3 regions of the Rahnella aceris genome follow, and region 3 is predicted to be linked to each of the others. Evidence: predicted binding sites of a transcription regulator. Region 3 holds the regulator's gene; each other region holds the start of a gene.
The links. Region 3 encodes sigma-54, which starts transcription at its own class of promoters, with help from an activator protein. Its sites were predicted from a motif close to GTTGGCACANNTTTCGCTNT; they were not measured.

Region 1 (11,088 bases), on a different contig from region 3:
GTGCTCGCATTATCATGCAAGTACACGATGAACTGGTGTTTGAAGTGCATAAAGATGATGTGGAAGTGGCAAGCGAAAAAATCCGTAATCTTATGGAAGCAAGCATGACGCTGGCCGTTCCACTGAAAGTAGATGTGGGCACTGGCGAAAACTGGGATCAGGCTCACTAAGTGAATAGTTATTAAGCTTTTTTTGTAATTAAGCTACAGGATTATGTGCTCATACCATGAGAGTGATCGCATAATCCGCGATTTTTGTGTAAGTAAACTACAAAAAGTTCTTTTTCCCCGTCAGAAAATAGGGTAAAGTTTCTCTCGTAGGGTACAGAGGTAAGATGTTCTATCTTTCAGACCTTTTACTTCACGTAATCGGATTTGGCTGAATATTTTAGCCGCCCCAGGCATTTATGTCTGGGGCGTTTTTTATTGGATTTTTCATAGCGTTATACCCATAAAAAAGGGCAACCTTGCGGTCACCCCTTTCTGTTCTTTACTTACATTTCCCCGTTCCCGGGGCGCTACTATTCGCCTTCGTTAGAAAGCTCTTCTTCCTGCACTTCCGGCGGGATTTCGCTGAACCAGGTGTTCAGTTTGTCACTCAGTTTATCCACGCCCATTTTCTTCGGTGAGGAAAATGCTTCTACCTGAATATCACCCATGAATTCTTTCACCGCTTCACGGACCATTTTTATCTGCGCCTGACGTGCGCCTGAAGCCAGTTTGTCGGCTTTAGTCAGCAGCAACATGACCGGCGTACCCACATCAACTGCCCACTGAATCATTTGTTGATCGAGATCTTTAAGCGGATGGCGGATATCCATCAACACAACCAGACCTTTGAGGGAGTTACGCATTTGCAGATATTCGCCCAGCGCGCGCTGCCATTTGCGCTTCATTTCTTCCGGTACTTCCGCGTAGCCATAACCCGGCAAGTCGACCAGGCGGATGCCCGGCTTCACTTCGAACAGGTTGATGAGCTGAGTACGGCCAGGCGTTTTACTGGTACGCGCGAGGCTTTTCTGCTGTGTCAGGGTATTCAGCGCACTGGATTTGCCGGCGTTTGAACGACCAGCAAATGCGACTTCAATGCCTGCGTCAGATGGCAAATGCCGGATATCCGGGGCGCTCATGACGAAATGGGTCATATGATAGTTGTAAGTTTGGCTGGTCAAAGCGTGCGTCTCCGTGAGGCATGAGTATCTGGCTGGCGATTATAACTGCAACACAGCCGAGATGCGTTCGTGTTTTTAAAATCCGAATGATGAGGCGAAGGGACCACAGAGATGAAGGCGGGGGAAATTGCCTTCATGATGTAAGACATTTGCTATTCATGATGCGGGTTATTTCGCTTGTTTTGTCGCCGAATTTTTTAATGTTATTCAATTTCAATAAGATAAAATTGATGTCGTTATGAAATCGACAAGACGGCTGGCGGGTATCTTGAGCCTTTGTGCCAGTCGGGTAAAGTATTTCTTACGCGGTGAAGGCGAGAACGGAAACAGGGACGAAAATTGCATTCAGGGATCACGGGAAATGCATCGCGATTTAAGGATGAACGGAGCCGGAGGCTCTGAAAGGCAAAGGAAAAACCGGGACGTTGATGCTATACAGGGAAAGTATTTGATGAATATCCTTCTGAGGAAGGAAAGAAAAAGGCAGCAAGGTTACCTTGCTGCCTTTTTTCTTTGCCCGCTTTCTGCTAGATTCCGGCGCAAATCTATACTAAATGTACACACCTAAGAGCAGATGCCATGAAACAGCCAGCGAAAGCACCGCGCGCCAATACCGCGACAGCTAAAACGAAGAAGAAAAGTCGTGTCGAGCTTGATATCGAAGCGCGCGAACGCAAGCGTGACAACAAGCGCCGTGGCCATAAAGCAGGCTCACGCGCCAATCCGGATGCGGCTCAGAACCAAAGCGGCGCGGGCACGAAAAAAGCCGATCCGCGTATCGGTAGCAAAAAAGCCGTGCCTTTGATCGTTGAGACCGTTACGAACAATGCAGCGAAAGCTAAAAAAGCCGCACAGCCGAAGCAAGATGCAAAACCTAAGATGACACCGGAAGAAGAACTGACGTTACTCGAAAATGATGAGCGTCTGGATTCTTTGCTGGATCTCATCGACGATGGCAAAGCATTAAGCGCAGAAGATCAGGCTTATGTTGATCAGACACTTGATCGCATCGACGTTCTGATGGAAATCCTCGGCATCGAACTCGGCGAAGATGAAGATGACGAAGAAGAAGTGAAAAACGAAGACATGATGCAGTTGCTCAAGCGCGGAAATCCAAAAGAGGGTTTCTAAGCTATGCGCTGGGTCATCCCGGCAATAGCCTTACTCTTTGCATGTTATCTGCTTTGGTTATTCGGTAAACTACGCCGGTTATCGAAAACCAAAGCACGTTTGCGCAGAGCGACCTTTGCACGGCAGGCTCAAAGCCTGCCTGTAAAGCGAACCGGTCGCATCCGACGCCGGAAGGAGTGAGTACCCCATGTCAGAACAGACTACCGTCTGGGATTTAGCGCTGATCCAGAAATACAATTATTCGGGTCCGCGATACACATCCTATCCAACAGCACTTGAGTTCAGTGAACGCTACGATAATACCGCTTTCGAAAATGCGGCTGCCCGTTATCCGGCACGCTCGCTCTCATTGTACGTGCACATTCCTTTCTGCCATAAGCTCTGCTACTTCTGCGGCTGCAATAAACTGGTGACCCGCCAGCAGCATAAAGCCGAAGAATATCTCAACGTGCTTGAAAAAGAGATCAGTCACCGTGCACCGCTCTTTAAAGGTCGTCAGGTCAGTCAGCTGCATTGGGGCGGTGGTACTCCGACTTACCTCGATAAAGCGCAGATAAGCCGTTTGATGGGCCTTCTGCGGGCACACTTTGATATCCTGCCCGACGCGGAAATGTCACTGGAGGTAGATCCACGTGAAATTGAGCTTGATGTGCTTGACCATCTGCGCAGCGAAGGCTTTAACCGCCTGAGTATGGGGGTCCAGGATTTCAACAAAGAAGTGCAGCTTCTGGTTAACCGTGAGCAGGATGAAGATTTCATCTTTGCCCTCATTGCACGCGCCCGGGCGCTGGGTTTCAACTCGACTAATATCGATCTGATTTACGGTCTGCCGAAACAAACGGCAGAAAGTTTTGCTTACACGCTGCAGCGTGTGGCAGAGCTCAACCCTGATCGTCTGAGTGTGTTCAATTATGCGCACATGCCAAAATTGTTCGCCGCTCAGCGCAAAATCAAAGATGCTGATTTGCCTGGCGCGGAAGAGAAATTGAAAATTTTGCAGGAAACCATCGCTTCACTGACCGGTTTCGGCTATCGCTTTATCGGGATGGATCACTTTGCTCGCCCTGAAGACGAACTGGCGATTGCCCAGCGCGAAGGAAAATTGCACCGCAATTTCCAGGGCTACACCACACAGGGCGACAGTGATTTGCTGGGAATGGGCGTTTCGGCCATCAGCATGCTCGGCGATACCTACGCGCAGAACGAAAAAGATATCAAAACCTATTACGCTCATGTGGAAGAGCAGGGACATGCCTTATGGCGGGGTCTGGAAATGACGAATGATGACTGCCTTCGTCGTGATGTCATTAAATCTCTGATCTGCCATTTTGAGTTGAATTTTGCTGATATCGAACAGCGTTACGACATTCGTTTTACCGATTATTTTGCTGATGATCTGGCACTGCTGAAGCCGCTGGCTGAAGACGGGCTGGTTGAGGTGAGTGGCACACATATTCAGGTGACACCGCGCGGGCGTTTGCTGATCCGTAATATCTGTATGTGCTTTGATATTTATCTGCGACGTCAGGTGCGCCAGCAACAATTCTCCCGCGTTATCTGACAGTCTGCTCTGCAAATAAAAACAGCCGCATAAGCGGCTGTTTTGCTGTCTGGTGCGAGGACTTTTATTCCATGCCCAGTTCTTTCAGTTTTCGGGTCAGGGTATTTCGCCCCCAGCCCAGCAACCGTGCCGCTTCCTGTTTATGTCCCTGTGTATGGCGCAGCGCCGTGGTCAGTAATGTACGTTCCATTTCAGGTTGCGCTTCTGACAGCAGGTTTTGATGACCGGAACGCAGCGCACGGTCTGCCCATTGTGCCAGCAATGTCGCCCAACTGTCTGGCAGACTCTGACCACCGGTTTCAGGGGCCGAGGTCTCAAACAGTTCGCTGGGTAAATCCTGAATCAGCACTTCCTGACCCGCCGCCATGACGGTGAGCCAGCGGCAGGTGTTTTCCAACTGGCGCACATTGCCCTGCCATGGCAATCGCGTCAGTGCCGTTTCTGTTTCCGGATGCAGGTTTTTTGCTTCCACACCCAGCTCTTTAGCCGCGACTTGCAGGAAGTAACGTGCCAGACGCGGGATGTCTTCACGACGTTCACGCAGCGGCGGCAGATGGACGCGGATAACGTTCAGGCGGTGGAATAAATCCTCGCGGAATTTCCCTTCCTGAACCCGTAGCTCCAGATTCTGGTGAGTCGCAGCGATAATACGCACGTCCACTTTTACCGGCGCATAACCGCCAACACGATAGAACTGGCCATCTGCCAGCACGCGAAGCAGACGGGTTTGCACATCAAGCGGCATATCCCCGATTTCATCGAGGAACAGCGTGCCGTTATCGGCTTGTTCAAAACGTCCCTGACGGACGGTGTTGGCGCCGGTAAACGCCCCTTTCTCGTGGCCGAATAATTCGGACTCAATCAGGTCTTTCGGGATAGCAGCCATATTCAGCGCGATAAAGGGCGCTTTGGCGCGCGGGCTGTGGCGGTGTAAGGCGTGAGCGACCAGCTCTTTACCGGTACCGGATTCCCCATTAATCAGCACGCTGATTGAAGAACGGGACAAACGGCCGATGATGCGAAATACGTCCTGCATAGCGGGCGCTTCACCGATAATGTCTGCGGTCGGGCCACTCGCAGGCTGGCTGCGTGCCGGTTGCTGTTGTTCCTGATAATGACTGATGGCTCGTTCAACCAGTGCCACGGCTTCATCAATGTCGAACGGTTTTGGCAGATAATCAAACGCACCTTGCTGATAGGCGCTGACTGCAGCATCCAGATCGGAGTGCGCTGTCATTATGATGACCGGAAGCATCGGGTGACGTTGTTTAATCTGCTTTAACAGCGCTAAACCGTCCATCCCGGGCATACGGATATCTGATAACAAAACGTCAGGGGTTTGAGTCGCAATGGCATCAAGCACTTCATTGCCGCTGTCAAACGTGGTGCAGGTCAAACCGGCTCCAGTGAGCGCACGTTCAAGTACCCAGCGGATGGAGCTATCGTCATCGACGATCCAGACTATCCCTCGTTGCATAAGAACCTCACTGGCGAATAGGCAGGAATACCGAGAATTCGGTATGTCCTGGCCAACTGTTAAATTCAACTTTACCCGAATGCTGATCAATCAAACTGCGCGCGATGGACAGGCCCAAACCGGTGCCCCCTTCGCGGCCACTGACCATGGGGTAAAAAAGGGTGTCCTGCAAATGCGCCGGTACGCCGGGGCCATCATCTTCAATATCGATACGGGCCACCAGACGATAACGCACGCCGTGTAACGTAATCTGGAAAGCAGTACGCGTGCGTAATGTAATTGTGCCGCCTTCCTCCCCCAGCGCCTGTAATGCGTTGCGGGTGATGTTTAACAAAATCTGTTCTATCTGATCGGGGTCGTGCGCCAGTTCAGGCAGGCTCGGATCATAGTCCCGCACCAGCTGAACGTTATCCGGCTTCTCCATCGAGACCAGTTGGCAAACCCGTTCCGCAACCTGGTGAATACTTTGTGTCACATGCTGGCTCGGACGTTGCGGGCCCAGCAATCTGTCGACCAGATTACGCAGACGGTCAGCCTGCTCAATAATGACTTTCGTATATTCCAGCAAGGCCGGATCGGGCAGCGCTCTGGATAATAATTGTGCTGCGCCACGCAACCCGCCGAGCGGATTCTTGATTTCATGTGCCAGACCGCGGATCAAATCACGCGCAGCAACCTGTTGAGCGTGCTGTAATTGTTCCTGGCTCAGGCGGCGCTGATTATCCATCGGCGCCAGTTCCACCAGAATGAAACCTTCTGGCAGCATCTGTGCGGTCAGCGACAACACATGCGCGCGGCCGTCTACGACCAGCGTCACTTCACTGTCTGTAAAGCCTTGTCCGGCTGTCAGACTTTCACGCATTAATTCGATGTTCAGCGAAAAATATCCCACCAGTTCTGGCAAAGGGGTGCCAAAAAGCTTTCGGGAACTTTGCGCCAGTAACTGCTGAGCTGCCGGATTGGCATAATGCACAGCCAATTCGTCGTCTAACAGCAGAACGCTGTTGATTAAGGAATTCAGGATCTGCCCAGCATCGGGCAGTTTGCCAGTTGCCATACCGCAGTCTCCCGCACCTGATTGGTGCATTTTATCTCGCTACCCGGTGAAATCACGGGTCAGAGGGGTTGAGCAGGAAAGAGTGTGGAGAAAAAAGCCCATCCGGAGATGGGCTGAAAGTTTCCACGGCAACAAATATAAATCGTCTTACTTAATTTTGACGCTGAAGGGTTTGTGAACACAGGCCTTCAGTCGGGTATTACCCTCAGCGCCAGCCCGAAGACGAGCGCTGAGTCCGGTTTAATCGAAAAATTAAACGCTGTAGTACAGTTCGAACTCAACCGGATGCGGAGTCATGCGCACGCGGTCCATTTCTTCTTTACGCAGACCGATATAAGCATCGATAGCGTCGTCAGTGAACACGCCACCACGGGTCAGGAACTCGCGGTCTTCGTTCAGTGCGTTCAGGGCTTCTTCCAGTGAACCTGCAACTTTTGGAATTTCTGCTTCTTCTTCCGGTGGCAGGTCATACAGGTTTTTGTCCATCGCATCGCCAGGGTGGATCTTGTTGATGATACCGTCCAGGCCAGCCATCATCAGTGCAGCAAACGCCAGGTATGGGTTAGCCGCTGGATCAGGGAAACGTGCTTCGATACGCATCGCTTTAGGCGTTGATACGTGTGGAATACGGATGGATGCAGAACGGTTACGCGCAGAGTAAGCCAGCATTACTGGCGCTTCGTAGCCCGGGACCAGACGCTTGTAGGAGTTGGTGGTCGGGTTAGCGTAGGCGTTGATTGCTTTAGCGTGCTTAATGATACCGCCGATGTAGAACAGTGCCATTTCAGACAGGCCGCCGTATTTGTCGCCAGCGAACAGGTTGTTACCGTTCTTGGACAGAGACATGTGGCAGTGCATACCTGAACCGTTATCGCCAAACATTGGTTTTGGCATGAAGGTCGCAGTTTTGCCAAATGCGTGAGCCACGTTGTGAACCACGTATTTGTAGATTTGGATTTCGTCAGCTTTTTTAGTCAGGGTGTTGAAGCGGGTTGCCACTTCGTTCTGACCAGCGGTTGCCACTTCGTGGTGGTGAGCTTCAACAACCAGACCCATTTCTTCCATGGTCAGACACATGGTAGAACGCAGATCCTGAGAGGAGTCGACCGGAGGAACCGGGAAGTAACCGCCTTTTACTGCAGGACGGTGGCCTTTGTTGCCGCCTTCGTATTTGGTGCTTGAGTTCCATGCGCCTTCGATATCATCGATAGCGACGTGAGAACCGGAGATGCTGCTGCCGAAGCGCACATCATCAAACAGGAAGAATTCTGGCTCTGGCCCGAACAGAACGGTGTCCGCAATACCGGAAGAGCGCAGGAAATCTTCTGCACGTTTTGCGGTAGAACGTGGATCGCGGTCATAACCTTGCAGCGTGGTTGGCTCAAGGATGTCGCAACGAATGATCAGGGTAGTTTCTTCGTAGAATGGGTCAAGAACAGCAGTGCTCGCATCTGGCATCAAGACCATGTCAGATTCGTTAATGCCTTTCCAGCCACCGATTGAAGAGCCGTCAAACATTTTGCCTTCTTCGAAGAAGTCAGCGCTAACCTGGTGCGCAGGAATGGTGACGTGCTGTTCTTTGCCTTTGGTATCAGTGAAGCGTAAATCTACGAATTTCACTTCATGCTCATTCAGCATCGTCAAAACGTGTTCAGCGGACATACTAGTTCTCCCGAATTTCTCATTATCGTCGTGGAACGAATAACCATTTTTGGTCTTTAGTTGGAAATAACAGCCTTACTGGAACTGGCGTGTAGACTGAACAGCGCTATTATTTGTCTGGTCAGGCTCTTCACCCTGTAAAAAATTTTTTACCCTAAAAAACTTTTACTCTAAAAACTATTAGCGAAAACTGTGCCAACTTTGAGAAAATGCAAACAACGCCATTTTACAGGGCTTTTGCACTCGACAAGTATGCACCATAACGGAATTCTCGCACTAAAATGGTGCTAACTGTGAGAGTGAAAGCACTATAATGGTGCGTCATAATGGTTCAGTGGTCTTTTTGCACCGTGAAAGGGATCACAAAGTAGCCATCCATAAGTTGTTTCAACAAGATCCTTGTGATCTTGTTTAGAACCTCGCTTAATACGTGTACAATAGCGCGCTATTTCTAATGCCTGAGGCAAAGCTGTGATCGAAAATTTGCGTAACATCGCCATTATTGCCCACGTTGACCATGGTAAAACCACCCTGGTCGACAAGCTGCTGCAACAATCCGGTACTTTCGGAGAGCGTGTAGAAGCCACTGAACGCGTAATGGACTCCAACGATTTGGAGAAAGAGCGTGGGATTACCATCCTCGCAAAAAACACCGCCATTAATTGGAAAGACTACCGCATCAACATCGTGGATACCCCAGGACACGCCGACTTCGGCGGTGAGGTAGAGCGTGTGATGTCAATGGTCGACTCGGTGCTGCTGGTTGTGGATGCAATGGATGGCCCAATGCCGCAAACCCGTTTCGTGACCAAAAAAGCCTTCGCTAATGGTCTGAAACCGATCGTGGTAATCAACAAGGTTGACCGCCCTGGCGCGCGTCCTGACTGGGTTGTCGATCAGGTCTTCGACCTGTTTGTAAACCTGGACGCAACCGACGAACAACTCGATTTCCCAATCATCTATGCATCAGCACTGATGGGTATCGCGGGTAACGACCATAACGATATGGCCGAAGACATGACCCCGCTGTACCAGGCGATCGTTGACCACGTATCTCCGCCACAAGTTGAGATGGAAGCACCGTTCCAGATGCAAATCTCTCAGCTGGACTACAACAACTATGTTGGCGTCATCGGCATCGGCCGCATCAAACGCGGTACCGTTAAGCCTAACCAGCAAATCACTGTCATCGACAGCGAAGGCAAAACCCGCAACGGTAAAGTCGGTAAAGTTCTGACCCACATGGGTCTTGAGCGTATCGAAGCCACCGTTGCTGAAGCGGGCGACATCATCGCAATCACCGGCCTGGGCGAACTGAACATTTCCGACACAATCTGTGATCCGGCGAATGTTGAAGCTCTGCCTGCGCTGAGCGTTGATGAACCAACAGTAACCATGTACTTCAACGTAAACACCTCTCCGTTCTGTGGTAAAGAAGGTAAGTATGTGACTTCACGTCAGATCCTTGACCGTCTGAACAAAGAGCTGGTGCACAACGTTGCATTGCGTGTTGAAGAAACTGAAGATGCTGATGCATTCCGTGTTTCAGGCCGTGGTGAACTTCACCTGTCGGTTCTGATCGAAAATATGCGTCGTGAAGGTTTCGAGCTGGCGGTTTCCCGTCCTAAAGTAATCAACCGTAAAATCGATGGCCGCATGCAAGAGCCATTCGAGAACGTGACACTGGATATCGAAGAGCAACACCAGGGTTCTGTTATGCAGGCCATGGGTGAGCGTAAAGGCGATGTCAAAGACATGATCCCAGACGGTAAAGGTCGTATCCGTCTTGATTACCTGATCCCAGCACGTGGCCTGATCGGCTTCCGTACCGAATTCATGACCATGACTTCCGGTACCGGTCTGCTGTACTCCACGTTCAGCCACTACGATGACGTTCGTCCGGGCGAAATCGGCCAGCGTCAGAACGGCGTGCTGATCTCCAACGGTCAGGGTAAAGCTGTTGCGTTCGCACTGTTCAGCCTGCAAGACCGCGGTAAATTGTTCCTGGGCCACGGCGCAGAAGTGTATGAAGGCCAGATCATCGGTATTCACTCACGTTCTAACGACCTGACCGTGAACTGCCTGACCGGTAAGAAACTGACTAACATGCGTGCGTCCGGTACTGACGAAGCAACGACTCTGGTTCCTGCTATCAAAATGTCTCTGGAGCAAGCTCTGGAATTCATCGATGATGACGAACTGGTCGAAGTGACTCCTCTGTCTGTGCGTATCCGTAAACGTCACCTGACCGAGAACGATCGTAAACGTGCAATGCGTGGTCCTAAAGAAGGTTAATCTTCTTTAACGTTTGCCGTTACACAGAAACAGGGTGCCTTCGGGTACCCTGTTTTTTTTATGTTTTTTTCTCCTCCGTTCGTTACGCCCCGTCGCGTTGCCCCTGTTCACTTGTACGTTTTACCGCTAAAGTTAACTGTCATCTTTGAAATCAGGAGCGTGCAATGCTGTACATTTTTGATATGGGAAACGTCATTATTGATATTGATTTCAAACGAGTGCTGGGGGTGTGGAGCCATCTGAGTGGCACCCCGCTGGCGACGCTGACCGAGCGGTTTTCAATGGGCGAGGTGTTCCAGAAACACGAGCGTGGTGAAATCAGCGACGAACAGTTTGCTGCCGATTTATGTCATGAAATGGGTATCGCACTAAGCTTTGAACAATTCAGTGCGGGCTGGCATGCGGTGTTTGTTGGTCTGCGTCCTGAGGTCATTGCCCTGTTTCAGAAACTGCGCGAAGAAGGTCATCGTGTCGTCGTGCTTTCTAATACCAACCGCTTACATCTGGATTTCTGGCCTCATCATTATCCTGAAATCGAAGCCAATACCGACGCGATGTACCTCTCGCAAAATTTGGGTATGCGCAAACCGGAGCCCGAAATTTTCCGGCATGTTCTGGAGAAAGAAGGATTCACCGCCGATCAGGCCGTGTTCTTTGATGATGTTGCTGAAAATATCGAAGCCGCCCGGAATGCTGGCATTGAGGCTGTATGGGTAGAAGATAACCAGACGGTA
Region 2 (11,088 bases), on a different contig from region 3:
ACCTTGTGCCGTCCGGTTGAGTAGTTTGCCCCCTAATACCGATTCAATTTGCCGAAGCGCACTGCTCAGCGCGGGCTGACTGATCGCCAGACGATTCGCCGTATCGGTGAAACTGCGCAGTTGTGCCAGCGTCACAAAGTATTGAATTTGCTTGAGGGAAAGGGCAGGTAACCGGCGCCAGGGTTCAGACATATGAGCAGCTATTCCGCGAAAAATAGAAAACGTTTGCTCAGCATAACCGTATCTTATAAACGGATAAAATAATTCATCTGTGCAAAGCCCCCCCTGCTCCCTACATTAGCCTCACCATTGTTTAAATCCGGACACTGATATGACCGACGGCATCACCTCCCAGCCCCTGCGCCAGCGGGCCATAAACGCAGCACTGGGGAACATCCCTTTCGACCGTCTGCTGATTAATGCCCGTGTTATCGACATGGTCACAGGGGAAATTCGCGAAGCCGATGTCGGCATCACCGGCAATATGATTGCCAGCGTTCATTCACGCGGGAAATTCACGCAGACTGAAAACGTTGATGATTTATCAGGAAATTACCTCTCTCCCGGCCTTATCGACACGCACGTTCACATCGAAAGCTCGCATTTGCCACCCGAAAAATACGCCGAAGTCGTCGTCGCTCAGGGCACAACAACGGTGTTTTGGGATCCGCATGAACTGGCGAATGTGCTGGGCGTTGCCGGGGTGCAGTACGCCATCCAGTCCAGCCGTAATCTGCCATTACGCGTGATATGCGCTGCGCCTTCCAGCGTGCCGTCAACACCGGGCTTAGAGATGTCCGGTGCGGATTTCACAGGCCAGGAAATGCAGACAATGCTTAGCTGGCCGGAAATTGCAGGTGTCGCCGAAGTGATGGATATGCATGGCGTGCTCAATGGCAGCGGGCGAATGCTGGAAATCCTCGAAGCCGGACTAAACAGCGGAAAGCTGATTGAAGGCCACGCACGCGGCCTCAAAGATGAACAATTGCAGGCGTATCTTGCCGCAGGTGTGACATCAGATCACGAACTGACCTCGGCTGATGATGCCCTGGAAAAGCTGCGTGCCGGTCTGACGCTGCAAATTCGCGGCTCACATCCTTATCTTCTGCCCGATATCGCAGCCGCTTTGCTCGCACTTCCCCATCTTTCATCACAAATAACATTGTGTACTGACGACGTACCGCCCGATCATCTGCTGGAAAAAGGCGGGCTGATCGCCTTAATCAAGCTCCTGATTTCCTACGGATTACGTGCAGAAGATGTACTACGCATGGCGACGTTGAATGCCGCTATTCGCATGCAACGTTCTGATTTAGGGCTGATTGCCGCAGGCCGCACGGCTGATCTTATCGCGTTTGACTCGCTGGAAAATCTTCTTCCGCGTGCAGTATATGTCGGCGGAACCTGTGTAGCTCAGCAAGGCAAGCTGCTGTTTACCCCTGCCGCCGCGAGCGGAGTGGTTCCACCACGAGACACCATGCGCTTAACGCCGCTGAACGCCGCTGATTTCAGGCTAAAAATTCCGGGGCTGAACAACGGCAAAGCGCGTCTGCGCAATATTAAAGGCGCACGCTTTACACAATGGAGTGAAGTAACCGTGAATGTGCGGGATGGTGCCGTACAGATACCTGACGGCTTCAGCCTGATTTGGGTTCAGCACCGCCATGGCCGCCACGACGCCACACCGAAAATGGCATTACTTGAAGGCTGGGGAGCATTGCGCGGTGCCATCGCGACCTCTTACTCTCACGACGCCCATAATCTGGTGATTATCGGCCGGGATCCTGTCGACATGATGATAGCGGCCAATCAGCTGATCGCCAGCGGCGGCGGTATGGCGTTGAGCCAGCATGGCAAGTTGCTGGCCAATATCGATATGCCGATTGCCGGAATGCTGTCTGATTTACCGGCCACGGAACTGGCGAAGCAGTTTAAAAACCTGCGCGACCTCAGTGCACAGGTCGCAGACTGGGAACCGCCTTATCGCGTTTTCAAAGCTATCGAAGGAACGTGCTTAGCCTGTAATGCAGGCCCACATCTGACTGATTTAGGGCTGACAGATGGCGGTTCACGGGAAATCGTCAACCCGGTTCTGGAAATCTGGCCAGAAGAAATCTGAAGCATTCTCAAAACCACCAGACGTAAAAAGATAGCAAACACAACATTATAAAAATTATTTTCAGGGGAATTTAAGTATGTCCGAAAGTTCTGTGAAAAATGTTACCGTCTCAGCAGACGAAAGCTGGTTACAACGCCGCTTCCATCTGCACCAGCGCCAGACCAAGATTAAAACGGAATGTCTGGCAGGCATCACCGGGTTTCTGGCGGCGGCGTATTTACTGGTGGTGATCCCGGGCTTGCTGGCCGTCAGTGGTATAGATAAAGGCGCAGCCACCACCGGCGTGATCCTGGTGTTTGTACTGGGCTCTCTCCTGATGGCTTTTTACGCCAACCTGCCCTTTATGGTCGGGCCTGGCATTGGCGGCTCGGTACTGGTCGGTATTACGCTGGCGGGCGACGGCATTACCTGGCCCGTCGCGCTGGGGATTGCATGCTGGTCGGGGATTTTATTTTTCGTGATGACAGTGTTTGGCTTACGCGAAGTAGTCACCCGTTCTGTTCCGCAGTCGATCAAGCTTGGGCTGACCGCTTCTATTGGCATTTTTGTCGCCCTGCTCGGCTTCCGCAATGCCGGGCTGGTAATGGCAAATACCAAAACACATGCGCTGGCTCTGGGAGATTTTACTGCGCCGGGTGCGTTAATTGCGCTTCTTGGTCTGCTGGTCGCCGTGGGGTTACAGGCTCGTAAAGTACCGGGTGCCATTTTATGGGCCATTTTGCTGGCGACGGTGGCGGGTATACCGTTTGGCGTAACGCATTTACCTGAGCAATGGATCTCGCTGCCTCACTCGGTTGCTCCGTTATTGGGCAAAGTCGATCTTATCGGTGCTATCAACATCGCCTTTCTGCCATTCCTGTTTATCTTCTTCGCCTCGGAGTTCTTCTCTACGATGGGCACCACACTGGCTGTCGGTGGTGAGGCTGGATTGCTCGATGAACACGGCAATATGAAAAATATCAACCGGCCTTTCATGGTGGATTCCATTGCAGCAGCGCTGGGCCCGATCGTCGGTATTCCTGCAGCTACAGCATTGATCGAATCCTCTGCCGCCGCTGAAGCAGGCGGGAAAACTGGCCTGACGGCACTTACCGCTGCAGTCATGTTTCTGCTGATGCTGTTATTTACTCCGATTGCGCTGATGATCCCGAAAGAGGCGACCGCACCGGCACTGATTCTGATTGGCCTGAACATGTTCAGTAATTTGCGAAAAGTGGACTTAGCGAATTTTACCGACGCGCTGCCGGTACTGATGATGGTAATGATTACGCTGATTTCCAACAGCTTCGGCACCGGTATCGCCGGCGGCCTGCTGTTTTACGTCATCATTAAAGTGGTCGCAGGAAAAGCACGTGAAGTGCCTGTAGGCCTTTATATTCTGGCAATCCCGCTGGTGTATTATTTTGCGACGCTGGTTCATCACTGAAACTTGCGGGTTAACAGAGGGCGCGTGAAAACGTGCCCTTTTTTATGGGCGCAGCCTGGCTTTGAAGATATTTTTAGGAGGAAATCAAAGAGAAGAGATAATTCCGGAGGCCTGAAATGGTGGAGGCCCTGCCAGCTACATCCCGGCACACACGACACCTGCCATGGCTGCTTCCTTCCGGACCTGACCAAGTTGACAAGTTAGCGTTGCGGGAGAACCAACAGGGCCCCCATTGACGTTGTCAGCTTCATTTCTCTGCTAAGAGAATCGAAGCGGTGGGCATTATCTGTGATGGCCGAAACAAAAGCAAGTTAACTGCCGACAACCGTTGTTTTCTTAAACAATACGCCTGAATCAGAGCCTACAAAACCTTAATTTTTGCGTCATACTGGCGCAAATCACTGAGGAGGATGTCATGTCGGAACCCGATAACTTTCGCCAGCGCGTATTTCAGATTATCGCCGCCATCCCGGTCGGGCAGGTCACAACTTACGGTAACGTCGCGCAACTGGCCGGTTCACCCCGCGCGGCACGTCAGGTCGGGGGCGTACTCAAGAAATTGCCGGAAGGCAGCACTCTTCCCTGGCACCGGGTGATAAACCGGCACGGTGAAATCTCTTTGCAGGGCGAAGACTTTAAACGTCAGCGTCAGGCACTGCTGGCCGAGGGCATCACGTTTAAGAAAGGCAAAATCGATTTAGAGAAATACGGCTGGAAATGGTGAATGCCTGCCTTCAAAACGCACATAAAAAAGCACCGCGAGAGCGGTGCTTAGCCATCATAAGTGATGAATTAATAGGTCGTTGGTTGTGCAGGTACCATACTAACCGGTGCAGGCGAAGTGCCCAGTCCTGGATTTGACGGGTTAGTCATTGGTCCCAGGGCACTGGGTTTGGTCGCTACAGGGACGGCGACAACCGGGACAAGTTGCAGATCGGCACGTGTACCCTGACCGTGATTAATCACTTCTTTAATGGAGTCAGTGATGAAGGTCATCTGACCATTGATGGTTACCGCCGCACTCAGCAGAATACGCGCGTTAGGGGCAATTTCCTGCGGGTTATACGGCAGGATGAAGGTAAACGGTGCCTGTTTACCCTGAGTTCTCGCCACCTTTTGCGAAATCACGCGGGATGGCGCATCCGCCACCGAAGCATCAGACAATGTCACCGTCAGGACAGCATCCGGTGGCAAGGCTACACGCTGATTGATAAACACGCTACCCGATACATTCGGGCCAGTGATCGCAGGTCCGGTGTCCGGGCTAGCCGCCGTATTCACAGGAGGTTGCTGCGCTGGTGCCTCATGATGCTGTGCGCACCCGGCAAGAGTCAGAGACAGCGCGGTTCCACCTACTATCTGCCAAAGTTTCATTGATCGTACTCCCTTTTTTATTAGTCGCTTGTCGACAAGCTGTAATAAACGCCGACGATGAATTTAGTGACTTTAACCAGCTTACCTACTAATCATGGCACAAAAGTCTGAGGTTTTCCTGTCAGCGGCCAAACAGATCTTCTGACAAAACGTAAGATCCACTATGATTAACAGGTTAGACCTGTCGGTTAAGGCGTATTTCAGAAAATTCCTGCCTGCATTACCCCGAACAACTTAGGTCGATTTCTCCGGTAACTTTCATGAGGCCACTATGAGTCAGGCATTAAAAAATCTGCTGGATCTGCTTGATCTGGAAAAAATTGAAGAAGGGCTGTTTCGTGGTCAAAGTGAAGACTTGGGTTTACGTCAGGTCTTTGGCGGTCAGGTCGTAGGCCAGGCATTATATGCCGCCAAACAGACTGTCCCGGCGGAACGTGGTATCCATTCTTTCCACAGCTACTTTTTGCGCCCGGGTGACAGCAGCAAGCCGATTATCTATGACGTGGAAATCCTGCGCGATGGCAACAGTTTCAGCGCCCGCCGCGTAAAAGCGGTGCAGCATGGCAAGCCGATTTTCTATATGACGGCGTCGTTCCAAAGCCAGGAAAGTGGTTTTGAGCATCAGAACACCATGCCGGATGTGCCGCCGCCGGAAACACTGGTATCAGAATCAGATATTGCTAAAAATCTGGCGCATCTGATACCGGAAAAATTCCGCGAAAAATTTATTGGTCATAAGCCTATTGAAATGCGTCCGGTGAAGTTTCATAACCCGATGAAAGGGAGTGTCGAAGAGCCTAACCGTGCAGTGTGGTTCAGGGCCAACGGTGAAATGCCAGATGATTTGCGAATTCATCAGTATTTACTGGGCTATGCGTCTGACTTCAATTTCCTGCCTACGGCGCTGCAACCCCATGGCATTGGCTTCCTTGAACCGGGAATGCAGGTCGCGACCATCGACCATTCGATGTGGTTCCACCGCCCGTTCCGCATGGATGACTGGTTGCTGTATGCCGTCGAAAGTACCTCTGCATCCGGTGCGCGTGGTTTTGTGCGTGGACAGTTTTATACCCGCGATGGCGTGCTGGTCGCCTCCACGGTACAGGAAGGGGTTATTCGTCAGCGAAAGCCTGAATAATCATCATTAAAGAGCGCCCTGTAAAAATGGCGCATTAAAAAGGGGCGATAACATTATCGCCCCTTTTGCATATCATCATTATTTTATTATTTTTAACTCATTAATGAGAGAGTTAGCGCACTACTTTCTCTGAAATCTCATTATTGGTTGTAAGCGTTTTCGCCGTGGCTATTAACATCCAGCCCTTCGCGTTCTTGTTCTTCAGGAACACGCAGACCTACGATCATGTCCGCCACTTTGTAACCGATGAAAGCAACAACACCAGACCAGACCAATGTCACGCACACGCTGAAGAACTGAACCCAAACCTGATGGCCCATGGTCACACCTTCTGCATAACCTACGCCGCCGAGTGAGCTGGAAGTGAATACGCCAGTCAGCAGACAACCTACGATACCGCACACACCATGAACACCGAACACGTCACAGGTGTCATCAACACGCAGCCATTTTTTCAGGGTAACCACACCCCACAGGCCAGTGATACCGCCTACGAGACCGATGATGAGAGCACCACCCACGCCGACCGTACCACATGCAGGTGTGATAGCGACCAGACCTGCGATAGCACCGGAGCTTGCGCCCAGCAGTGAAGGTTTACCACGCACCATCCATTCAACCAGTGTCCAGGACAGGATTGCACCAGCCGTTGCAATCACCGTGTTCAGGAAAGCCAACGCGGCAACAGGGCTTGCTGCACTTGCAGAACCTGCGTTGAAGCCGAACCAACCCACATACAGGATTGATGCACCAGTGAAGACCATTGGCAGGTTGTGTGGTTTGAAAGCTTCTTTACCGAAACCGGCACGTTTACCCAGCAGATAAGCCCCCACCAGACCTGCGATAGCGGCGTTGATGTGAACAACAGTACCACCGGCAAAGTCCAGCGCACCATCAGCAGCCAGGAAACCGCCTGCCCACACCATGTGAGCCATCGGGATGTAAGAGAAAGTCAGCCAGATCACAGTGAAAATCAGAACCGCTGAGAAACGTACACGTTCAGCGATACCGCCCACGATCAGCGCCACAGTGATACAGGCAAATGAGCACTGGAAAGCAACGTGGATCATCTGGGAGAAGGTGCCTGTCACGGAGTCCAGGCCGATGCCTTTCATCATGACGTTACTGAAACCACCGAAGAACGCGTTACCTTCGCTGAAGGCCAGACTGTAGCCGTAGAGGATCCACAACACGCAGACCAGAGCAAAGGTGACAATAACCTGAGTCAGCATGGACAAAACGTTTTTAGAACGCAGTAAGCCACCGTAGAACAACGCCACGCCCGGTACGGTCATGAACAATACCAGCGCGGTACAAATCATCATAAAGGCGTTATCAGCACCGTTTGCCGCTGCTGGCGCTGCTGCCATGGCAAGCGAAGGCAGCAAAGCCACGGCACCAAGCCCCATCATGGATAAAAGTTTTTTCATTATTAACCCACCCCTGTTTCTCAAAACTGTTTTTTCTAATCTGATTTATCTCAAACCGATTGGTATGAGAGATAAAAGCCTGAAATTACAGTGCTGCTTCGTCGGTTTCACCAGTACGAATACGGATAACACGTTGCAATTCAGCAACGAAAATTTTGCCATCACCGATCTTGCCGGTATAGGCCGCTTTGCTGATCACATCGATCACTTCATCAAGCTGATCGTCTGCAATAGCAATGTCGATTTTTACTTTTGGCAGAAAGTTCACGCTGTATTCCGCGCCACGGTAAAGTTCGGCATGACCTTTCTGACGGCCAAAACCTTTAACTTCCGTTACGGTCAGCCCCTGAATTCCAACAGCAGACAGCGCTTCACGCACGTCTTCCAGCTTAAAAGGTTTGATCACCACAGTAACCAGCTTCATTGTGCCACTCCTCGAATTAAGGGCTTGCCGCGAGAGGATTCGCGCCCGATACGGATTGGATAAAGCAAAGGATGTGCCAGAGTTGAAATCGGGCGCAGATTCATGCAATTCCCGCGTAATACGGCATTTTCAGAATAATCGTGACCAGGCGCACAGTTGTCATGCCATATGCAGCACAGCAGCACACGCACCATTTAAGTGCTCACCGCTGCTTTTTAGTGCACCCGAATTGAAAAAGGGTTCTGCCTGCATGAATACAGTGCGGGGAAAAGAAAAACAGGAAATGAAAAACGGAGAAAGAAGAAAGCCGGTGCCGCAGGGATACGGCACCGATGCAAAGATTATGCGTTTTCTGTTGCAGGCATAATCTGTCCGGCAGAAGCCAATTGCTGTCCGGCAAGTTGCAACTGATACATCTGATAATACCGGCCTTTTTCTGCCAGCAGTTGCAAGTGATTACCCTGCTCAACAGCCTGGCCACGGTGCAATACCAAAATATTATCGGCATCCACAATCGTCGAAAGCCGATGTGCGATAACCACAAGCGTAGTCTGCTGCCGGATAGCCCGTAATGCACGCTGAATAGCCTGCTCGGTGCCGGAATCAATATTGGCCGTTGCCTCGTCAAGGATCAGAATTTCCGGTGCCTGCACCAAAACGCGCGCCATCGCCAGTAATTGTTTCTGCCCGACAGAAAGATTATTGCCCTGCTCTCCCAGACGCGTATTCAAACCTTCGGGCATTTCGCGTACCAGCGGTGAGAGCTGCACAATGTCCAGCGCGTGCCACACCTGCGCTTCATCAATATCACGGCCTAACGTGACATTAGCGAACACGGATTCTGCCAGAACCACCGGATCCTGCTGAACCATTGCAATACCTTTGCGCAGGCTGGTGTGCGATAAGTCGGCGAGGTTACGTCCGTCAACCCTGACCTCACCTTTGTTTAACGGGTAATAACCCATCAGCAGATTTGCCAGCGTACTTTTACCACTGCCGGTATGTCCAACCAACGCCACAAAACCGCGCGAAGGCACGTGCAGGGAAATATTTTCCAGCACCCATTTATCCGGGAGGTAAGCAAAGCTGACGTCTTTGATGTCAATCTCGCCGCTGGTGAGCAACTTTTCGTCTGGCCCGTATTGCTGTTGCGTCCTGTCCATCAAATCAAAGATACGTTCACCGGCAACGACTGCCTGCTGCATAATCGATTGTTGTGAGGTCAGTTCAATCAGAGGCTCGTTGAGCCGTCCGAGATAATTGATGAAGGCGTACAGAACCCCAACGCCCACAGAACCTTCGGCACTGAATCCAAAGAGAATGAGCAGACCGCATAAAATCAACGACGAGAATAAGCTGAGCAAAGGACGCAACAGAAATCCTTCCAGTCGCAGCGTTTGCATGCGGGCCAGGTAGTGCGACTGGCTGGCGCGGGCAAGTCGTTCGCCAAACCTTTTCTGCTGACGGAATTGCTGAATCACATTCATACCGTTGATGACTTCATTGAAGCCATCATTAATATCCGCCAGATAAGCGCGTACTTTGCGCACCACCGGCGTACTGTAAATCTGGTACAGCCCCATCACGACAAATACGGCCGGGAAGATACAAATTGCCACCGATGCCAGTCGCCAGTCGAGGCTGAACATCGCCACCAGCATCGCACCAATCAGGGCGATGCTGCGTAAGACTGTCGACACCACGGTCACATACAGATCACGGATAACTTCCGTGTCATTAGTCACGCGGGAAATCAGCTGACCTACAGGCTGTGTATCAAATGCGCTCAACGGTTGCCGTAATGCCGCATCCATGACTTCGGTGCGCAAGCATTGGACGACCCCCACCGCAGCACGGTTGAACAACAGTGCCTGAAAATAGTGCAGGCTTGCTGCCAGGAATTGCAGGAAGATAAAACTCAGCGCGAGCAAACTGACTTTCCCCCACGGCATTTCACCTTTAGCCACGTAGTGATCGATAAAGAAGCTGATTAATATAGGGCCGGTCACTTCCGCTGCCGCTGCAATCCACAACATCAGAACCGCATAAGACAACGGCTTGCGGTAAGGTTTCCCGTATTTCAACAGGCGCTTTAGCGTTGGCCAAAGCTTCTGAATTTTAATTTTTTTGGGTTCAGCCACGGTGTTCCGGCTCCTTTTCCTGTGACACATCATCCAGCGCAGCTTCTAATTGCTGATAACGGAACATATCGCGGTACCAGCCGGCTTCGGCAGCAAGCTGGTCATGATTGCCACGCTGCGAAATACTCCCCTGGCTGAAGACCAGAATCTCACTGGCTTCGGTCAGTGCAGAGAGACGATGTGCGCTGATGATCACCGTACGGTCATTTCCCCACTGACGCAGATTGTGCAGAATCTGGTGCTCCGTCCGGCCATCAACGGCGGATAAAGCATCATCCAGGATCAGAATTTCGGCTTTGAGGAGCAATGCGCGCGCAATCGAAATACGCTGCTTCTGACCACCCGATAACATGACGCCGCGCTCGCCGACTTCAGTTTCATATCCCTGAGGCAATCGCAGAATGTCATCATGAACGCTGGCGAGACGCGCGGCTTCTTCAATCTCTTCCTGCGTGGCATCAGGCCTTCCGAGCGCAATGTTCTGCGCGACAGTGTCTGAGAACAAGAAAGGCGTCTGACTGACAACTGCCAGCCGGGCACGCCAGTCATCAAGCTGGATTTCTTTAAGGGATAACCCGTGATAGGACACGTCACCGTCAGTGACATCGAACTGGCGCTGAAGGAGTGAAAGCAGCGTACTTTTACCGGAACCTGTCGGACCGCATAACCCCAGCATTTGCCCTGGTTGCAGGGAAAAAGTAACGGTCGTTAAAGCAGCGTGGCTATTTTCCGGATAATGGAAATCGTTGATGTGAGCCTCAAGCGTCGCGCGGCCTGCCGGTAACGGTGTTGTGCCATCAACAACAGCCGGGGCTTCCTGTAACAGGCTACGGATACGGCTGTAAGCCGCGCTGCCACGTTCGACAATGTTAAACATCCAGGCGAGCGCGAGCATCGGCCAGATCATCAGGCCAAGGTACATCACAAAGCTGGTGAGTTCACCCAGCGTCAGGTGGCCATTGACTACCATCCAGCTACCGCCGCCGATGGCCAGCAGGTTTGCCATACCGATAGAGACATAGATGGTCGGATCAAA
Region 3 (11,088 bases):
CTGCTGAGCAGCGAAAACTTTGAGAGTTTCAAGGCCATTGCAATCGACTGTTTAAGCCGCATTTAATACGGCTCAAAGAGTGCGTTAATTATCAGTCTTCATCAAAACCTGAATTAATCAGATTTACCACTGCCGTCAATGCCTGTTCTTCATCGGGGCCGGTGGCTTCGATTTCGATTTTCTGACCTTTCGGGGAATCGAGCATCAGCAGCGCGATGACACTGCTGGCTTCCGCTTCAATGCCCGTGTCGTTGCGCAGCATCACTTCTGATTCAAAGCTCTGCACCAGTTCAAACAACTTCATTGCCGGGCGGGCATGCATACCCAACCGGTTTTTGATTTCTACCGTTTGTTTCACCGTCATGATTTGCGTTTTTCCAGCGTGCGATGGCGGGATTGCACATTTTTCCCGCGGGAACGGAAATAGTCGGCCAGTTGCTCTGCGATATAGACCGAACGGTGTTTACCGCCGGTACAGCCAATGGCGACGGTCAGATAGCTGCGGTTGTTCGTTTCCAGCATCGGCAGCCATTGTTCGAGGTAGCTGCGGGTCTGGTAAATAAAGTTGTGCACTTCAGTATGACGGTCAAGGAACGCCGCGACCGGCTTATCAAGGCCTGTCATCGGACGCAGTTTCGGATCCCAGTGCGGGTTTGGCAGAAAACGCACATCGAAAACATAATCCGCATCAATCGGAATGCCGTGTTTGAAACCGAAGGATTCGAACACCATCGTCAGTTCGCGCTCGCGTTTACCCAGCAGACGGGTACGCAGCATTTCTGCCAGTTCATGCACGGACATTTCGGAGGTGTCGATGATCAAATCCGCAGACGAACGCAGTGGTTCGAGCAGATCGGCTTCTTCATCAATGGCACTTTCGAGGGACAGATTTTTGCTGGAAAGCGGGTGCAGACGACGGGTGTCGCTGTAGCGGCGGATCAGAGTATTGCGGTCGGCATCAAGGAATAACAACTGCGGTGAGAAGCTCTCCGGCAGTTGTGACATCGCATACTCATAAACTTCCGGTGTTTCCGGCATGTTACGGACGTCAATGCTGACGGCCGCTGATGTATTACGTTCAACAAGGGTCTGGGCAAGCTGCGGCAATAACACCACCGGCAGGTTGTCCACACAGTAAAAACCCATGTCTTCTAGTGCCCGTAGGGCAACCGACTTCCCGGAACCGGAACGGCCGCTGACAATCATCAGCACCATGGTGTCACTCCCCTGGCATTCAGTGTGCAGAATTCATTTTCCCGGCACTGTACCGGGAATCAGCAATTTATTCGTTTTCAGTCATTATCTGGAACAGTTCTTCGTCACTTTGCGCGCCACGCAGACGGCGACACACTGTTTTATCAGCTAATTTCTTAGCGACTAAAGATAATGTATGTAAATGGGTTTTACATTGATCTGCCGGTACCAGCAAGGCAAAAAGCAAATCTACCGGCTGATTATCGATGGCGTCAAAAGCAATCGGTTGTTCAAGCTGAATGAATACGCCGACGGCACGTAAAGTGTCTTCTTCCAGCTTACCGTGCGGGATGGCGATCCCGGCACCGATCCCGGTGCTCCCCATACGTTCACGGGTCAAAATGGCGTCAAAAATCACCTGCGGCGACAAATTTAATTGTTTGGCGGCCAACTCACTGATGATTTCCAGTGCGCGTTTTTTGCTGGCGCAATGAACGCCGCTTTTGGTGCATTCGGCATTAAGCACCGACGTTAATTGCATTGCAGTATCGTTAATCATGTCATCTTTCACTTTTGCGCTGTTTCACCCTTAAAGCTATATCGGCTCGTTTCCCGAAGGTCACAAGCCGATGCCCGAAGGTTTGTAGCACAGGGTTGGCTACATGAATGTCAGTGCTGTTTCAGTTTGTCTTTATGTTTATTCAACTGTCGGGCCAGTTTATCAACCAGTCCGTCAATCGCTGCGTACATATCCTGATGTTCCGAGGTGGCATGTAATTCGCCTCCGTTCACATGCAAAGTGGCTTCCGCTACTTTCTGCACCTTTTCCACGCTCAACACCACATACACCTGATTAATCCTGTCGAAATACTGCTCAAGCTTAGCCAGCTTCGACGTGATGAACTCTCTCAGGGGATCCGTGATCTCAATGTGATGTCCGGTAATGTTGAGCTGCATAATGTCTTCCTTCTCTGTTGAGGTCAAACTAACTGTTTACGTTGGTTTGAGGGCGGGATGGACAAAGACTCTCGGTATTTGGCGACAGTCCGACGCGCAACCATAATTCCCTGATCGGAAAGCAGGGTCGCTAACTTACTGTCACTGAGCGGTTTTACAGGATTCTCCGCTGCGATTAATTTCTTCACCAGCGCCCGGATCGCGGTTGACGATGCCTCGCCACCGCTGTCTGTACTGACATGGCTGGAGAAGAAATACTTCAGTTCGAAAATGCCACGCGGGCTGTGCAGGAACTTCTGCGTCGTCACACGTGAAATCGTCGATTCGTGCATTTCCACGGCACTGGCAATATCTGCCAGTACCATAGGTTTCATAAATTCTTCACCCAGTTCAAAGAACGCCTGCTGCTGCTCAACGATGCAGCGCGTCACTTTCAACAGCGTGTCGTTACGGCTTTCCAGGCTTTTGATTAACCACTTGGCTTCCTGCAGATTGCTGCGGATAAATTGCCCGTCGCTGTCGCTGCGTGCGGAATTCCCCATCGCGGCGTACTGCTGGTTAATCTTCAGACGCGGAATGCTGTCGGAATTGAGTTCTACCGCCCAGACACCTGACACTTTACGCACCAGCACATCCGGGATCACGTATTCGGATTCGCCGGTGTTGATAGACTGGCCCGGACGCGGATCAAGAGACTGGATCAGGAGCATCGCTCCTTTCAGTGTATCTTCTTTTAACCGGGTTGATCGCATAAGTGCGCGGAAATCATGGTTCGCCAGCAAATCGAGATGTTCGCTGATGATAAGACGGGCTTCAGTGATGAAAGGCGTGTCAGTCGCATATTGAGAAAGCTGGATCAGCAGGCAGTCGCGCAGGTCACGGGCGGCGACACCCACCGGATCAAAACGCTGAACGCGCTTAAGTACGGCTTCGACTTCGTCCATGGTGACATTTTCATCACCGACGCTTTCAAGAATGTCGTCAAGGGAGACGGTCAGGTAACCGGTGTCATCCACTGCATCGACGATTGACGTGGCAATCGCGGCATCGGTATCAGAGAACGGCGTCAGCTCGACCTGCCACATCAGGTAATCCTGAAGTGTCTGCGTGGTTTCGCCCTGGTAAATCGGTAGCTCATCGTCGCTGTAATCATTGCCGGTGCCTGACGGCGTGCCTGCGGTGTAAATCTCATCCCAGGTGGCGTCCAGCGGCAACTCTTCCGGCATGTCTTTCTGCTCGAGTGCCTCGCGGGTGTCTAACCCTTCGCTGTCGGTGGTTTCTACCGAGTCGATTTCTTCATGAAGGTCGGTTTGTTCCAACAGAGGGTTGCTCTCCAGCGCGAGTTGGATCTCCTGCTGGAGCTCAAGCGTGGATAGTTGCAACAAGCGGATGGCCTGTTGTAACTGAGGAGTCATTGCCAGTTGTTGGCTGAGTCTGAGTTGCAAACCTTGCTTCATATCTTGGCTTAATTCCGTTGATGAGTGAAAACGGCAACACTTCTGTCAGAGACGGCCTGTTTCAGTGTAGGTTGAAACAGGCACGGTTCCGGCGGCACAGATCACAGACGGAATTCTTCACCAAGATAAACACGTTTAACTTGTTCATCAGCAAGAATGTCGGCTGGCGTGCCGTGGGCGATCAATTTCCCCTGACTGACGATATACGCGCGTTCACAAACGTCGAGTGTTTCGCGAACGTTATGGTCAGTGATCAGTACGCCGAGGCCGCTGTCACGTAAATGCTCAATGATTTTTTTGATGTCGATAACGGAAATCGGGTCAACCCCGGCGAACGGTTCATCCAGCAGGATGAATTTAGGGTTCGCTGCCAGTGCACGGGCAATTTCAACACGACGGCGTTCACCACCAGACAGTGACTGACCGAGGTTATCGCGCAAATGAGAAATATGGAACTCTTCCATTAATTCATTAGCGCGGTCATTACGCTGTTCTTTGGTCAGATCGTCACGGATCTGCAGCACCGCCATCAGGTTATCAAATACGCTCAGACGACGGAAAATGGAGGCTTCCTGCGGAAGATAGCCAATACCGCGACGGGCGCGGGTATGCAGCGGCAGCAGGCTGATGTCTTCATCATCAACGATAATGCGGCCCGCATCGCGCTGGACGATGCCCACGACCATGTAAAAGGTGGTGGTTTTACCCGCACCGTTTGGCCCTAATAACCCGACGATTTCACCCGAGTTGACCATCAGACTGACATCTTCAACGACCTTACGGCCTTTGTATGCCTTTGCCAGATTCTCTGCGATTAATTTAGCCATAAAATATCAGTTACTCTTTTTGGTCGGCTGGCCGCCCGCTGCAGGCGTTTTTTGTTGCAGCTGCGAAGGTACCAGAACGGTCGTCACACGGTTACCTTTATCACTAAAGGCTTCCATTTGCTGTTTCTGTACCAGATAGGTAATACGGTCGCCTTTCACATTGCTGTCCAGTTGCTCAAGGTAAGCGTTGCCGGTCAGCGTGACGAGGTCATTTTCCACTTCGTAGCGGACTTTCTGTGCATGGCCTTTAATCGGCTTACCGTTATCCTGCATCTGGTAGAACGTCACCGGGTTGCCGTAACCTTCTACCACTTCTTTACCGGAAACCCCCTGCGGGCGGATGACGACCACTTTGTCGGCTTTAACCTGGATCGTACCCTGATTGACGACCACATTGCCGGTAAAGGTCGCGGTATTGGTATTGACGTCGAGCGCCTGGTTTGCTGAATCAATGGTGATCGGTTTCGTTGTATCGTCTTTTAAGGCAAATGCCGGAACGCTGACGGCTAACAATGAGCTGACGATCAGGAGATCACGGATTTTATTTTTTGCTTTGAATTTCATAAGAGGTCGTTACCTTTTCGATCAGCTCTGCTGTTTTGTCACGCAGATTACCACGCATTTTCATGCCGTTAGATGTAAAACCTGTACCATACAACGTCACTTCATCGTCTGAGGCAACGTCCTGTGTCGTCAGGTTAACCCGTGCATTGTCCGTTTTGATTCTTTGCAGCTGTGATGTCTCAGGTGTCAGGCTGTCTGCCTGCACATGCCCATAAAGATAGAGCATTTTATCCTGAGTCAGTTTCGCTTTATCAGAACGCAATACCCAGGTGGCTACTTTGTTCTTGTCATACATGGTCGCGACCGGATTGGTAAACCATGACACCTGATCAGCGGTGTAATATTTTACCTGGTCTGAAACCAGTTTATACGTCAGGCTGCCCATCGGGTCATACACCATCGTAACGGTGTGGGACGTCTGGTAAGTCGGATCCTGATCATTGACCGCTTGCGGAACATCATCGCTGTTGTCAGATAATGACCAGCCAATCAGCACCAGAACGATGGCAGTCAGCGCCAGAATAATCCAAAGTTTTGCTTTACTCATATCGACAGCCCTTTGGCGTCCTCCAGCTTACCCTGCGCCAGCAGAATCAAATCACACAGTTCGCGTACTGCACCACGTCCACCCGCGATACGGGTAACATAATGCGCTTTCGGTAACAGAACAGGATGTGCATCCTGAACCGCGACAGAGAGACCCACTTCGGCCATCACCGGCCAGTCAATCAGGTCATCACCAATGTACGCCACTTCTTCGGCCCGCAGAGACAGTGTATCTAACAGTTCGCGGAAGGCCAAAAGCTTATCAGATTGCCCCTGATACAAGTGGCGTATGCCCAGAGTTTTAGCGCGATCTTCCAGTAATTTCGCATTGCGGCCTGTAATAATCGCGACTTCGATATCGGATGTCAGCAGGCAGCGGATACCGTAACCGTCGCGAACGTTGAAACTTTTCAGCTCTTCTCCCTGATTTCCCATATAGATCAGGCCATCAGACATAACGCCATCGACATCGCAAATCAGCAGGCGGATTGCTTTTGCCCGTTCAAGCACTTGCGCACTGACCGGACCGTAGCAGGTTTCCACCAGGGCTGCGCTATTACTCATTCAGGGAATTCCTCAATTAAACTACGCCAGCGCGCAGCATATCGTGCATATGTAACACACCCAGCAACTGGTCACCATCAGCAACCATCACGCAAGTGATGTGTTTGTCCTGCATTAAATTCAGCGCATCAACTGCCAGCAGTGAAGGACGCACGCGGATACCGCCTGTCGTCATCACATCCGCAATCGATGCCGTATTGATGTTGACGCCCATATCAAAGATGCGTCGTAAATCCCCATCGGTAAAGATCCCTTCGATTTTCATCAAATCGTTGCAGATAACCGTCATGCCCAGATTTTTTCGGGTGATTTCCAGCAACGCATCCCGCAACGAAGCTTCACGGCTGACGTGCGGAATTTCATCCCCGGTGTGCATGATATCGCTGACGCGCAGTAACAGCTTGCGACCCAGTGCTCCGCCAGGATGTGACAGGGCGAAATCTTCCGGTGTGAAGCCGCGTGCTTCAAGCAGTGCGACGGCCAGTGCATCGCCCATCACCAGCACTGCCGTGGTGCTGCTGGTCGGTGCCAGACCCAGCGGGCAGGCTTCTTTGGGCACTTTTACACAAAGGTGAACATCTGCCGCTTTCCCCATCGTGCTTTCGGGGTTAGACGTCATGCAGATAAGCGTAATGCCCAGACGTTTGAGTACCGGTATCAGCCCCAGAATTTCATGGGCTTCGCCGGAGTTGGAAATCAGAATGACGACATCCTGCTTCGATACCATGCCCAGATCACCGTGGCTGGCTTCGCCGGGATGCACAAAGAATGCCGGTGTGCCCGTACTGGCAAAGGTGGCGGCCATCTTACGGCCGATATGACCAGATTTGCCCATGCCCATGACGACGACTTTGCCATTGCAGGCGAAGATTTTTTCGCAGGCGCGGGTAAAATCACCGTTAATGTATTGATCTAACTGCTCAAGTCCTTCACGTTCTGTTTTCAGCACATCATGTCCGACGGCCTGAAAATCAAAACCGGGGGCGAAGGTATCGTTAGCCATAGTGGGTTCCTGACAGAGTTCAGAAGGCAATGCTGTCCGGTAATAGAAACAGCACGGCCATATAAGCGATAAATCCACACAGCAGTAATGCACCGGCTAAATGTCCGATACGGTGTTTACGCATCAGGCATAGTCCGGAAAGCACCACGCTGACCGCCAGCATGACCCAATAATCGCGATGAAACGCGTCTGGGTTGAACGAACCTGGTGCTACCAGCGCGGGTAATCCCAGCACCAGGCAGGTATTAAAAATGTTTGCGCCGATAATATTACCCAGCGCGATGTCATCTTCGCCTTTGATAGCGCCGGCGATAAAGGTCGCCAGTTCTGGCAGACTGGTACCGATAGCAATCACCGTCAGGCCAATCACCAGTTCACTGACACCCAGATAACGCGCGATGACAGTGCTGTTATCAACGATCATGCCCGACGCCAGCGGCATGATGATAAAGCCCAGTGCCAGCCACAAAAATGCGACCGTATTGCTACTGTCTTGCGGAAGTTCGGACATTTGCTCGTAGGTCAGCGTATCCAGCCCCTCTTTTTCGGCGGCCCGGGCGATTTTTATCATCAGCATCATGAACACGCCTGCGCTGGCCAGTAGCAAAACACCATCAAACCGGCTGAGTTCGCCGTCGCTTAACAGAAAACCACACAGTGCGGTGACCAGTAACAATAATGGGAGCTCGCGGCGTAATATATCAGAACGAACGGAAAGTGGATGAATCAGGGCGGCACCGCCCAAAATCAGAAGAATATTAATGATATTCGAACCAATTGCGTTTCCGACGGCCAAATCCATCTGATCGTTGATGGCGGCGGTGGTGGAAACCACCAGTTCAGGAAGGGATATTCCGACGCCGACGACAGTCATACCAATCACCAGCGGGGAGATGCCCATCGAGCGTGCCAGCACTGCGGCTCCGTACACCAGACGATCAGCGGCGTAAACTAACAGTAACAAGCCGACAATCATCAGTACGATAGCGAGAAGCATGAAACATCCTTTATTGGGTATAATGCGAGGTTCGTTGCCCTGGCGGGCAGGCGATTCCTTCGTCAACATGAGCTAAGGCGACATTTTGTCTGAAAATGACGCCTGCGGGTTCCTGTATGTTAGACGATGAAGGCTTTTATTTTAAAATGGTAATTCGTTGATTTTGACCGTCTGTGGCAGAAAAGTAAATCGATGGCAACTTTGGTAACGAAACCGGGGTAAGTTTTTGTAAAAATACCAAAGTTATACGATACCTTGTGCGTGTCAGACGTATTCTTAGCGAAAGCATTCCGAAGGGAAAAACTGAATGAGTCAAAGCGAATCGAATCTGGTTGAGATCAAAGGCATGAGTTTTGTGCGCGGCGATCGTCCCATTTTCGAAGAGATAAATATGACCGTGCCGCGTGGCAAAGTCACTGCAATCATGGGGCCTTCGGGGATCGGTAAAACCACCTTGCTGCGTCTGATTGGCGGACAACTTGCGCCCGACAGCGGCGAAATCTGGTTCGACGGCGATAACATTCCGACGTTGTCCCGTCGCAAATTGTACGAATCGCGCAAGAAAATGAGTATGTTGTTTCAGTCCGGTGCATTGTTTACTGACCTGACTGTGTTCGAAAATGTGGCGTTCCCGCTGCGTGAACACAGCAAATTACCGGAAGAATTACTGCGCAGTACGGTGACCATGAAACTGGAAGCGGTCGGGTTACGCGGTGCCGGTGACCTGATGCCTGCTGAATTGTCTGGCGGTATGGCAAGACGTGTCGCACTGGCTCGTGCGATTGCCCTCGACCCTGAACTGATCATGTTCGATGAGCCTTTTGTGGGACAGGATCCGATCACCATGGGCGTCCTGGTTAAACTCATTGATGAACTGAACCATGCGCTGGGTGTGACGTGCATCGTGGTTTCTCATGACGTTCCTGAAGTGCTAAGTATTGCTGATTACGCTTATATTGTGGCCGCGCAGCATGTGATTGCCGAAGGCACACCTGAGGAGCTGCAAAATAATCCTGATCCGCGTGTTCGTCAGTTCCTTGACGGTATTGCCGATGGACCGGTGCCTTTCCGTTTCCCTGCCGGTGATTACAAAACCGAGCTGCTCGGATGATGGAGTTCCCTATTCATGTTAATTAAGGCGTTAGCCTCAGTCGGGCGCCGCGGGATAAACACCTGTGCGTCTTTTGGCCGCGCCGGTCTGATGCTCTTTCGGGCATTGGTCGGTAAGCCGCAATTTGCCAAGCAATGGCCGCTGTTGATCAAGCAGCTTTACAGCGTTGGTGTACTTTCCCTGCTGATTATCCTCGTTTCCGGCTTGTTTATCGGCATGGTGCTTGGTTTGCAGGGATATCTGATTTTAACCACCTACAGCGCTGAGGCCAGCCTCGGTATGATGGTGGCGCTCTCTTTACTGCGTGAACTTGGACCGGTGGTGACTGCTCTGTTGTTCGCCGGCCGAGCGGGTTCCGCGCTGACCGCCGAACTGGGGTTGATGAAAGCCACCGAGCAAATTTCCAGCCTGGAGATGATGGCTATCGATCCGCTGCGCCGCGTTGTTGCACCGCGTTTCTGGGCCGGTCTGATTTCCATGCCTTTGTTGACGGCGATTTTCGTTGCCGTGGGGGTTTGGGGAGGTTCGCTGGTGGGTGTGGACTGGAAAGGCATCGACAGCGGTTTCTTCTGGTCAGCGATGCAAACCGCGGTAGACTGGCGGACTGATTTACTTAACTGCCTGATTAAAAGCCTTGTTTTCGCTATCACTGTGACCTGGATTGCGTTGTTCAATGGCTATGATGCGATACCGACGTCCGAAGGGATTAGCCGGGCAACGACACGTACTGTGGTGCATTCGTCACTGGCGGTGCTGGGATTGGATTTTGTGCTGACAGCACTGATGTTTGGAAATTAAACCATGCAAACGAAAAAGAGTGAAATCTGGGTAGGCGCGTTTTTAATCATCGCATTGATTGCGGTGATCTTCCTGTGTCTTAAAGTGGCCGACATCCGTTCCATCGGCTCCGACCCGACTTACCGTATTTCTGCGGACTTCGACAATATAGGCGGCCTGAAAAGCGGTTCGCCGGTCAAAGTCGGTGGCGTGGTTATCGGCCGCGTCAGCAGCATAACGCTTGATAAAAACTATTCCCCACGTGTCGAAATGGATATCGACCAGAAATACAACCAGATCCCGAGCACCAGTACGCTGGCGATCCGCACGTCTGGTTTGCTGGGCGAACAATTCCTGGCGTTGAATATTGGTTTTGAAGACCCTGAAATGAGAACGACTATCCTTAAAAACGGCGGCGTTATTCAGGACACTAAATCAGCGATGGTTCTCGAAGACCTGATTGGCCAGTTCCTTTATAAGAGTGGCGACGGCAAGGCTGACCCTGACGCAACGGCGGCTCCTGCTGCGCCTGAAGGGAATGCTGCACCTGCACCTGACGCTAATACGGCGCCACAGCCGGCTGCCCATTAAGAATTTGCCATTACGGATTCTCCATAAAAGAGGAAATAAGTATGTTTAAACGTTTAGTGATCGCTGCACTGTTGGTGGTTATGGCTCCGCTGGCGAATGCTGCTGTGGACAAGACCAATCCTTACAGCGTGATGAATGAAGCAGCGAACAAAACCTTCACCCGCCTCAAAACCGAACAGCCGAAAATCAAGCAGGATCCTAACTATCTGCGCCAGATCGTTCGTGAAGAATTGCTGCCGTATGTGCAGGTCAAATACGCCGGCGCGCTGGTATTAGGCCGCTATTATCAACAGGCGACACCTGCACAGCGCGAGGCTTATTTCGCGGCGTTCTCTGACTATCTGCAACAGGCTTACGGTCAGGCGCTGGCGATGTACAACGGCCAGAGCTACACGGTGCAACCAGAGCAGTCCTACGCGGATAAAGATATCATTGCTATCCGTGTCACCATTACCGATCCGAATGGTCGTCCTCCGGTTCGTCTGGATTTCCAGTGGCGT

Region 1: the regulator sigma-54 is predicted to act here: its motif matches at 8,240-8,259, upstream of glnA (glutamate--ammonia ligase).
Region 2: the regulator sigma-54 is predicted to act here: its motif matches at 7,973-7,992, upstream of glnK (P-II family nitrogen regulator).

What each region holds. Positions count from the first base shown of each region.
Region 1 covers NZ_JAADJV010000008.1:103,258-114,345, reverse strand. Annotated here, with positions in the region: gene polA (DNA polymerase I) at 1-170, shown strand, start outside; gene GW591_RS24315 (spot 42 RNA, inhibition of DNA synthesis) at 335-382, shown strand; gene yihA (ribosome biogenesis GTP-binding protein YihA/YsxC) at 521-1,171, opposite strand; gene yihI (Der GTPase-activating protein YihI) at 1,751-2,302, shown strand; gene hemN (oxygen-independent coproporphyrinogen III oxidase) at 2,490-3,863, shown strand; gene glnG (nitrogen regulation protein NR(I)) at 3,928-5,340, opposite strand; gene glnL (nitrogen regulation protein NR(II)) at 5,348-6,397, opposite strand; gene glnA (glutamate--ammonia ligase) at 6,650-8,059, opposite strand; gene typA (ribosome-dependent GTPase TypA) at 8,531-10,354, shown strand; gene yihX (glucose-1-phosphatase) at 10,519-11,088, shown strand, end outside.
Region 2 covers NZ_JAADJV010000001.1:2,523,542-2,534,629, forward strand. Annotated here, with positions in the region: gene GW591_RS11530 (LysR family transcriptional regulator) at 1-192, opposite strand, end outside; gene GW591_RS11535 (adenine deaminase) at 332-2,119, shown strand; gene GW591_RS11540 (NCS2 family permease) at 2,196-3,545, shown strand; RNA gene ffs (signal recognition particle sRNA small type) at 3,672-3,768, opposite strand; gene GW591_RS11550 (MGMT family protein) at 3,961-4,269, shown strand; gene GW591_RS11555 (YbaY family lipoprotein) at 4,338-4,919, opposite strand; gene tesB (acyl-CoA thioesterase II) at 5,191-6,057, shown strand; gene amtB (ammonium transporter AmtB) at 6,198-7,487, opposite strand; gene glnK (P-II family nitrogen regulator) at 7,573-7,911, opposite strand; gene GW591_RS11575 (SmdB family multidrug efflux ABC transporter permease/ATP-binding protein) at 8,253-10,085, opposite strand; gene GW591_RS11580 (SmdA family multidrug ABC transporter permease/ATP-binding protein) at 10,045-11,088, opposite strand, start outside.
Region 3 covers NZ_JAADJV010000002.1:535,259-546,346, reverse strand. Annotated here, with positions in the region: gene GW591_RS14855 (BglG family transcription antiterminator) at 1-66, shown strand, start outside; gene npr (PTS phosphocarrier protein NPr) at 92-364, opposite strand; gene rapZ (RNase adapter RapZ) at 361-1,215, opposite strand; gene ptsN (PTS IIA-like nitrogen regulatory protein PtsN) at 1,283-1,765, opposite strand; gene hpf (ribosome hibernation promoting factor) at 1,864-2,151, opposite strand; gene rpoN (RNA polymerase factor sigma-54) at 2,175-3,608, opposite strand; gene lptB (LPS export ABC transporter ATP-binding protein) at 3,710-4,435, opposite strand; gene lptA (lipopolysaccharide ABC transporter substrate-binding protein LptA) at 4,442-4,999, opposite strand; gene lptC (LPS export ABC transporter periplasmic protein LptC) at 4,977-5,546, opposite strand; gene kdsC (3-deoxy-manno-octulosonate-8-phosphatase KdsC) at 5,543-6,109, opposite strand; gene kdsD (arabinose-5-phosphate isomerase KdsD) at 6,126-7,112, opposite strand; gene GW591_RS14800 (calcium/sodium antiporter) at 7,132-8,109, opposite strand; gene mlaF (phospholipid ABC transporter ATP-binding protein MlaF) at 8,417-9,220, shown strand; gene mlaE (lipid asymmetry maintenance ABC transporter permease subunit MlaE) at 9,236-10,018, shown strand; gene mlaD (outer membrane lipid asymmetry maintenance protein MlaD) at 10,022-10,588, shown strand; gene mlaC (phospholipid-binding protein MlaC) at 10,630-11,088, shown strand, end outside.